Regions from separate parts of the Pseudonocardia halophobica genome, predicted to be linked through region 2. Evidence: riboswitches for the same ligand, from Rfam matches in the RefSeq annotation. Region 2 holds a riboswitch; the other holds the start of a gene.

Region 1 (4,403 bases), 1.1 Mb from region 2:
CGCGGAGCATCGCGAGCACCAGGTCGACCCGCGTGTCCCCCTCCGGCGCGGCCGAGAGCACGTGCAGGCCGTCCCGGATCTGGACGTCCTTGATCTCGCACAGCCAGCCGTCGACGTGCAGGAGCATGTCGTCGAACTCGGCCTCGTGCGGGCGCTCGTCCAGCCCGAGGTCGTGGTCCATCTTCGCCGCGGTCATCAGCGTCCAGATCTGCTGCCGGATCGCGGGGAGCTTGGCCGGGTCGAGCGCGGAGACGTTGGCGTGCTCGTCGAGCAGCTGCTCGAGGCGGGAGATGTCGCCGTAGGTCTCGGCGCGGGCCATCGGCGGGATCAGGTGGTCGACGAGCGTGGCGTGCGCCCGGCGCTTCGCCTGCGTCCCCTCGCCCGGGTCGTTGACCAGGAACGGGTAGACCAGCGGGAGGTCGCCGAGCGCCGCGTCGGTGCCGCAGGACGCGGACATGCCGAGCGTCTTGCCGGGCAGCCACTCCAGGTTGCCGTGCTTGCCGATGTGGACCACCGCGTCGGCGCCGAAGCCCCCGTCGGCGACCGGGGCGGCGAGCCAGCGGTAGGCCGCGAGGTAGTGGTGCGAGGGCGGCAGGTCCGGGTCGTGGTAGATCGCCACCGGGTTCTCGCCGAAGCCGCGGGGCGGCTGGACGATCAGCGTGACGTTCCCGGACCGCAGCGCCGCGACGACGATGTCACCGTTCTGCACGTAGTGCTCGCCGGGTGCCGCGCCCCAGTGCTCGATCACCCCGGAACGGAAGTCCTCCGGCAGGGTGTCGAACCAGCGCTGGTACTGCGCCGCGGAGATGCGGATCGGGTTGCCCGCCAGCTTCTCCTCGGTGAGCCAGTCCGGATCCTGGCCGCCCGCCTCGATCAGGGCGTGGATCAGTGCGTCGCCGTCCCCCGCCTCGACGCCGGGGAAGTCCCCGACGTCGTAGCCCGCCGCCGCCATGGCCTTCAGCAGCGCGACCGTCGACGCCGGGGTGTCCAGCCCGACCGCGTTGCCGATCCGCGCGTGCTTGGTCGGGTACGCGCTCAGCATGAGCACGATCTTCTTGTCCGCGTTGGGGATCCGCCGTAGGTCGGCGTGCCGCACCGCGATCCCCGCGACCCGGGCCGCGCGCTCCTCGTCCGGGACGTAGACGGACAGGCCGTCCGCGTCGACCTCCTTGAACGAGAACGGCACCGTGATCAGCCGGCCGTCGAACTCGGGCACGGCGACCTGGGTGGCGACGTCGAGCGGGGACAGCCCGTCGTCGTTCTCGTCCCAGGCGGCGCGGCTGGAGGTGAGGCAGAGGCCCTGCAGGATCGGGACGTCGAGCGCGGCGAGCTCCGCGACGTCCCACTCCTCGTCCTCGCCGCCGGCCTGCGCCGACGCGGGCTTGGTCCCCCCGGCCGCGAGGACCGTGACGATCATGGCGTCGGCCTGGCGGAGCGTCTTCAGCAGCTCGGCCGGGGCCTGCCGCAGCGAGGCGCAGAAGATCGGCAGCGGGGTGGCACCCTTGGCCTCGATCGCCCGGCAGAGGGCCTCGACGTACGCGGTGTTCCCGGCGAGCTGCTGGGCGCGGTAGTAGAGCACGGCGACGGTCGGCCCCTGCGCGGGCGCCGCGGAACGCTCCAGTACTCCCCATTCGGGCAGGGCGACCGGCGGCGCGAATCCCTCGCCGGTGAGCAGCACGGTGTCGGACAGGAAGGCGTGCAGCTGGCGGAGGTTCCCGGCTCCTCCCTGCGCGAAGTAGGTGTGCGCCTCGGCCGCGACGCCGGCGGGGACCGTCGACAGCTCCATCATCTCGGCGTCGGGAGCCATCTCGCCGCCGAGCGCGACGAGCGGGGTGCCGGAGGCGCGGAGGAGGTCCAGCCCCTCCTCCCAGTACCGGTACCCGCCCAGCACCCGCACGACCACGACGGCGGCCTCGGCGACCATCGCCGGCAGCTCGTCGAGCAGCACGCGGTTGGGGTTGGCCAGGCGGAAGTCGGCGCCGGAGGCCCGGGCGGACAGGAGGTCGGTGTCCGAGGTCGAGAGCAGCAGGATCCGCCCCGGGCCGTGGGGGGTCGGGGCAGCGCTCATCGAAGGTCCTCTCCTGCGGGATCCGCGTCCCGGGTCGTGGGTGGTGCGCGGCGGGCGGGTCAGTGTCCTGGCTCCCGGATCCGCGCTCGCCCCGGCCTTCCAGGTCTCCCCGTGGCCGTCCGTGCGGGGTCTGCTCCCCGGTGACAGTGGCGGGACCGCGCCGGACTCGCACCGGTCTTCCTGGGTCCCGCTCGCCGTATGCGGTTGTTCCGGGCCCACTCTCCGCAACGGGATCACTCCGCGTCAAGCGGTCCGGTTCGTGTTTACAGTGCTGCCGTGCCCACCCCTGCGCCCGCCGCCCGCTCGCGCGCCGACGCCTGCCCCGGCGTGCTCGCGCCGCACGACGCGGCGGACGGCGCCCTGGCCCGCGTCCGCCTGCCGGGCGGGGTCGTCGCGGCGGCCCAGCTGCGGGTCCTCGCGGCGTGCGCCGAGGAGCTCGGCGACGGCGCGGTGCACCTCACCTCGCGGGGGAACCTGCAGCTCAGGGGCCTGGACCGGGAGGACCCGCGGCTCGTCTCGCGGCTCGCCGCGGTCGGCCTGATCCCGGCGCCGTCGCACGAGCGGGTGCGCAACGTCCTGGCCTCACCGCTGTCCGGGCTGACCGGCGGGCGGGCGGACGTCCGGGGCCTGGCCCGTGCGCTCGACGAGGCCCTCTGCGCCCGCCCGGCGCTCGCCGCGCTGCCCGGCCGGTTCCTGTTCGCCCTGGACGACGGGAGAGGTGACGTCGCCGCCGAGCGCCCGGACCTGTGCTGGGTCGCGGAGGCGCGGGATCACGGGTTCCTGCAGGTCGCCGGGGTGCCGACGGCGGTGTCCTGCGTCCCGGCGGACGCGCCCGGCCTGCTCGTCGCCGCCGCTGAGGTGTTTCTCACGCTCCGCGAGGAGGAGCGGTCCGGCTGTGCCGGGGCCTGGCGCGCCACCGAGGTCCCGGACGCCCCGGCCCGGATCGCCGCCGCCCTCGCCCGCGGGTCGGGAGATCCGGCACCGCGGATCGCGAGCTCCGGCACCGCGAGTCGCGAGCTCGGCGAGTCGCGGGCTCCGATCGGCCCGATCCCCCGTGACGACGGCGGTGAGGCCCTCGGCGTCGCCCCCGTCCTGGGCGAGATCTCGGCCGCCCAGCTGCGGGGGCTCGCCGCCGCGGCACCCGAGACGATCGTGACCCCGTGGCGCACGCTGGTGCTGCCCGATCCCGCGCCCGACGCCCGGCAACGCCTGCGCGCCCACGGCTTCGTGCTCACGGCCGACGCGCCCGCCCTGGCCCTCAGCGCCTGCGCCGGCCGGCCGGGCTGCGCGAAGTCGCACGCGGACGTCCGGGCGGACGTCCGGGAGGTGCTGGGCCGGGCGCTCGATCTCCCCCGCGCCCACGTCGTCGGGTGCGAGCGGCGGTGCGGGGCACCGCACGAGGCGCACCTCGACGTCGTCGCCCTGCCCGACGGCACCTACCGCCTCGACGACCGCACCGTCCCCGACCTGTCCACCGCGCTCAGCGTCCTCGCACCGACCGGAGAACACCCCGCATGACCAGCGACTACATCCGCGACGGCGCGGAGATCTACCGGCGGAGCTTCGCCACGATCCGGGCCGAGGCCGACCTGTCGGCCCTCCCGCCCGAGGTGGCCTACGTGGTCGTCCGGATGATCCACGCCTGCGGCCAGGTCGACCTGACCGGCGACGTCGGCTTCTCCCCCGCCGTCGTCACGGCCGCCCGGAAGGCCCTGCAGGACGGCGCGCCGATCCTGTGCGACGCGATGATGGTGGCCTCCGGCGTCACGCGGGCCCGGCTGCCGAAGGACAACGAGGTCGTCTGCACGCTGCGGGACCCCCGGGTGCCGGACCTCGCCCGGGAGCTGGGCAACACCCGCTCGGCCGCGGCGCTGGAGCTGTGGCGGGACAAGCTCGACGGCGCCGTGGTCGCCATCGGCAACGCCCCGACCGCGCTGTTCCACCTCCTCGACATGATCGACGCGGGCGCGCCCCGCCCGGCCGCGATCCTCGGCATCCCCGTGGGCTTCATCGGCGCCGCGGAGTCCAAGGAGGCGCTCGCCGCGCGCACCGACCTCGAGTACCTCGTCGTGCACGGCCGGCGCGGGGGCTCGGCGATCACCGCGGCGGCGCTGAACGCCCTGGCCAGCGAGCAGGAGCTGTAGATGACCGGCACCCTCTACGGGGTGGGCCTCGGCCCCGGCGACCCCGACCTCGTCACGATCAAGGCCGCCCGGCTCATCGGCGCCGCGGACGTGATCGCCTATCACTCGGCCCGGCACGGCCGCTCGATCGCCCGGCGGATCGCCGAGCCGCACCTGCGCGGCGGCCAGATCGAGGAGCCGCTGGTCTACCC
Region 2 (4,403 bases):
AGGCCCACCCGGAGCCCGGCACAGAGTTCGGACCGCGCCCGGGCGGCCGGCACGGGCCCCGCGACCCGGCGAGCCCGTGGCGGGCGGGCGACGACGTCGCCCACTCCGAGCACGGGCACGGCTGGGTGCAGGGCGCGGGGCACGGGCGGGTCACCGTCCGGTTCGAGACGCGGGCGACCGGACCCGGTCCGGCGCGGACCTTCGCCGCGGACGACCCTGCCCTCTCCTTCGCCGACCCGGTCGAGAGCTGGCGGCTGCCCTCATCGGCGCACTGACGAGGCGCCCTTCGCTCCTCACGCGTCCTTGTCCGCCACCCCCGCGGCGTCGAAGGTGGCCACGTCGGCGAGCGCCCGCGCCGCTCCCTGCACCACCGGCAGGGCGAGCAGCGCGCCCGTGCCCTCCCCCAGCCGCATCCCGAGGTCGAGCAGCGGGTCGAGGCCGAGGTGCGCCATCGCGATCCGGTGCCCGGGCTCGGCGGAGCGGTGCCCGGCGACGCAGGCCGCCACGGCGTCGGGGGCCAGGACCGAGGTCACGAGCACGGCCGCCCCCGCGTTGACGCCGTCGAGCAGCACCGGGACGCGCAGCGCGGCGGCGCCGAGGACGAACCCGGCGATGCCGGCGTGCTCGAGCCCCCCGAACGCGGCCAGCAGCCCGAGCCCGTCGGCCGGATCCGGCGAGTGCAGGGCCAGCGCCTGCCGGACGACGTCCGTCTTGCGGACGAGCGTCTCGTCGTCGATCCCGGTGCCCCGACCGGTCGCCTCGGCCGGGTCCGCCCCGGTGACGGCGCAGATCAGCGCGGCCGCGGCGGTGGTGTTGGCGATGCCCATGTCGCCGGTGATCAGGCAGCGGTTGCCGGCGGCGACGAGATCCCGCGCCACCTCGATGCCGGCTTCGACCGCCCGGCGGGCGTGGTCGCGGGTCAGCGCCGGACCGGCCGTCATGTCCGCGGTGCCCGCGGCGACCCGGCGCGGGAGCAGCCCGGGCACCGGGTCGAGGGGCGCCGCGACGCCGACGTCGACCACCTGGACCTCGGCGCCGAGCTGGCGGGCGAACGCGTTGACCACGGCCCCGCCGGCCAGGAAGTTCCCGACCATCTGCGCCGTGACCTCCTGCGGCCACGGCGTCACGCCCTGGGCGTGGACGCCGTGGTCCCCGGCGAACACGGCGACGGCCGCGGGCTCGGGCACCTCCGGCGGGCACTGCCCCGCGATCCCGGCCAGCCGCACCGCGAGGTCCTCGACCCGGCCGAGCGAGCCGCGTGGCTTGGTCATCCGGTCGAGCCGGTCCCGCGCCTCCGCCTCGGCGGTGGCGTCGGCGGGCCGGATCGCGGCCACGGTCTCGTCGAGCAGGGTCATCGCCACCTCCCCGGGCAGCGCCCGGTCTCCGTACCGCTCCTGGTGCACCGCCCACCGCAGCGGGCGGCGACGGGCCCAGCCCGCGCTCGCCAGCTCCGGCTCCGGCGCGAACTCCCGCACGTGCCCGACGCACAGGTACGCCACCACCTCGACGTGCGCGGGCAGCCCGAGCAGGTCGGCGAGGGCCCGCAGGCCGGCGTCGTCGAAGAAGCTGACCCAGCCGACGCCGAGGCCCTCGGCGCGCGCGGCCAGCCACAGGTTCTGCACCGCCGAGGCCGTGGAGTGCGCGGCCATCTCGGGCCGCCCGTACCGGCCGAGGACGTGCCGGCCGCCGCGCGTGGGTTCCGAGGTGACGACGACGTTGACCGGGGTGTCGAGCACCGCCTCCACCTTGAGCGCGCCGAAGGCCGCCGCCCGGGCGCGCGGCATGGAGGCGGCGAACGCGGCCCGCTGCGCCGCGACCAGCTCGGCCACGCGCTCGCGGGTCGCCCGGTCCCGCACCACGACGAAGTCCCAGGGCTGCGAGAACCCCACGCTCGGCGCGGCGTGCGCGGCCTCGAGCACGCGGCGGAGCGCCGCGTCCGAGACCGGCTCGTCCGGCAGGAACCCGGTCCGGACGTCCCGACGACCGTGGACGACCTCGTAGAAGTCCCCCGTCACCACGGCATCGGGCTCAGCCGCGGCGGGACGACCGAGACGCCGGGCCGCGCGACCGCCTCGATCCCGGCGACGCGCAGGCCGTCGAGCAGCGCCCGGCAGCCCGGGTTCGACGCGGGGTCACCGTGCACGGCGAGCACCACGTGCGTCGCCCCCAGACCGATCATGTCGGCGACGGCGGCGGCCGCCCCGGCCAGGTCCGGAAGGCGTTCGACGCGCCAGGCCTCGGCGTAGAACAGGACCGTCGACTCGACGTCCGGGGTGGTGAGCACGGCGTCGGCGGCGGCGAGCAGGTCGGCGCCCTCGGCCGCGTCCGGGTCACCCCCGCCGGCACCGAGGACCGTCACGGTGGGAGTGCGCGCAGCGGTGTCGCGACCGTCGCCGGTCATCCTGGCCTCCTCGAGGGTCCGCGCCCTCATCGTCGAAACCTGCGACGGCGGCGAGTGTCCTGGCTCCCGGATCGACGCGCGTCCCCGGCCTTCCCACCCCCTCGGGGCAGTGGCCATCGGGCGGGGACGCGCTCCCCGGTCACAGTGGCGGGACCGCACCGGATTCACACCGGCTTCCTCCACTGCCGTCGCCCACGACGACACCACGCCGCGGGCGGAGAATCAAGCGGCCGGGCGTCACACCCGGTCGACCGGTGAGGCCATATACCGCACGGGTCCGTCGCGCTCGGTGATCACCCCCTGGTCGGAGGCCTTCCGAGGTGGGGTACTGTGGTCGGCGTCGGAGCGAACAGCCCGGCGGCCCCGGGAGACCGGGTGCAGATGCGGACGTAGCGCAGCTGGTAGCGCATCACCTTGCCAAGGTGAGGGTCGCGGGTTCGAGTCCCGTCGTCCGCTCCACGACCTCCTAGCGGTGCGGAGCCAGGTCCTCCGCCCGCGCCCACCTCCCGCGCCCGACCGGCCGCAGCGCGACGACCGTGCCGTTGGCCGGGACCTCGCGGGGCGCCTCCTCGACCCCCAGCCCGCAGGCGGCGGCGACGAGGGCCCGCAGCGTCTCGCCGTGGGTGACCAGCACGACCGATCCGGCCGCAGGTAGGGCGCGCAGGACCCGGCCGGCCCGCGCGTGCAGCTCCCGGCCCGTCTCGCCGCCCGGCGGGGCCCAGTCCGGCTCCGCACCGGCCAGCACCCCGGCGCACTCGGCGGCCGGGCGGCCCTCCCAGTCGCCGTGCGACTGTTCGCGCAGGCCGGGGCACTCGCGCACCGGCAGGCCGAGGACCCGGCCGACCACCGCCGCCGTCTCGGCCGCCCGGCGCTGCGGGCTCGTGAGGACCAGCGCGCCGGTGCCGACCTGCAGCGCCTCCGCCGCGGCCCGCGCCTGCGCCCGGCCCCGCGCCGTCAGCCCGACGTGCGCGGTGCGGCCCTGCAGCAGCCCCGCGGCGTTCCACGTGCTCTCGCCGTGCCGGACCAGGTGCAGCACCGGCGGGGTGCTCACCGCTGGGCCGCGAGCCCCGCGACCGGCCCGATCACGACGATCGCCGGCGGGCTGATCTCCTGCTCCTTGACCTGCACCGCGACCGTGCCGAGGGTGGCGCGCAGCGTGCGCTGGATGCGGGTGGTGCCGTCCTGGATCACCCCGACCGGGGTGTCCGCGGGCCGGCCGTACTCGATCAGCGCGGCGGCGAACTGCGCGATCCGCTCCACGGCCATCATCAGCACGACCGTGCCGCGCATCCGGCCGAGCGCCTGCCAGTCGACGAGGCTGCGCGGGTCGTCCGGCGCGACGTGCCCGGACACCACCACGATCTCGTGCGCCACCCCGCGGTGGCTGACCGGGATCCCCGCGACGGCCGGCGCGGCGAACGCGCTGGTGATGCCGGGGACGACCGTGACGGGTACGCCGGCCTCGGCACAGGCCTGGACCTCCTCGAACCCGCGCCCGTAGACGAACGGGTCGCCGCCCTTGAGCCGCACCACGAACTTGCCGGCCTTCGCGTGCTCGATCAGCAGCTCGTTGATCCGCTGCTGCGCCATCGCGCGGCCGTACGGGATCTTGGAGGCGTCGATGACCTCGACGTCCGGGCCCAGTTCCTCGATCAGGTCCCGCGGGCCGAGCCGGTCGGCCACCACGACGTCCGCCCGGGCGAGCAGCCGCCGCCCGCGGACGGTGATCAGCTCGGGATCGCCCGGCCCACCGCCGACCAGCGCGACCCCCGGCAGCACCGGGTCGGCCGAGTCGGACACCACCCCGGCCTGCAGGGCCTCGACCAGCGCGGTCCGGACCGCGGCCGAACGGCGGTGCGCGCCCCTGGCGAGGACGCCGACGGTCAGGCCGTCGTACTCCCCGGTCGCCGGGGTGACGGCGGTGCCGAGGCGTCCGTCGTCGGCCCGGACGCAGAAGACGCGGCGGCGCTCGGCCTCGGCGCCGACGGCGGCGTTGACCTCG

Evidence for each region. Region 2 has a riboswitch for cobalamin ahead of ACQP04_RS15510 (hypothetical protein). Riboswitches for the same ligand answer to the same signal wherever they lie in the genome.
Region 1: linked by a shared signal. The riboswitch ahead of cobN (cobaltochelatase subunit CobN) and the one ahead of ACQP04_RS15510 (hypothetical protein) in region 2 are both predicted to bind cobalamin.

The regions. Positions count from the first base shown of each region.
Region 1 covers NZ_CP192046.1:4,361,775-4,366,177, forward strand. The annotation lists gene cobN (cobaltochelatase subunit CobN) at 1-2,068, opposite strand, end outside; cobalamin riboswitch at 2,129-2,251, opposite strand; gene cobG (precorrin-3B synthase) at 2,345-3,586, shown strand; gene ACQP04_RS20755 (precorrin-8X methylmutase) at 3,583-4,212, shown strand; gene ACQP04_RS20760 (precorrin-2 C(20)-methyltransferase) at 4,213-4,403, shown strand, end outside.
Region 2 covers NZ_CP192046.1:3,215,865-3,220,267, reverse strand. The annotation lists gene ACQP04_RS15520 (DNA polymerase IV) at 1-275, shown strand, start outside; gene cobT (nicotinate-nucleotide--dimethylbenzimidazole phosphoribosyltransferase) at 294-2,015, opposite strand; gene ACQP04_RS15510 (hypothetical protein) at 2,012-2,401, opposite strand; cobalamin riboswitch at 2,433-2,624, opposite strand; tRNA gene ACQP04_RS15505 (tRNA-Gly) at 2,785-2,860, shown strand; gene ACQP04_RS15500 (histidine phosphatase family protein) at 2,868-3,452, opposite strand; gene cobA (uroporphyrinogen-III C-methyltransferase) at 3,449-4,403, opposite strand, start outside.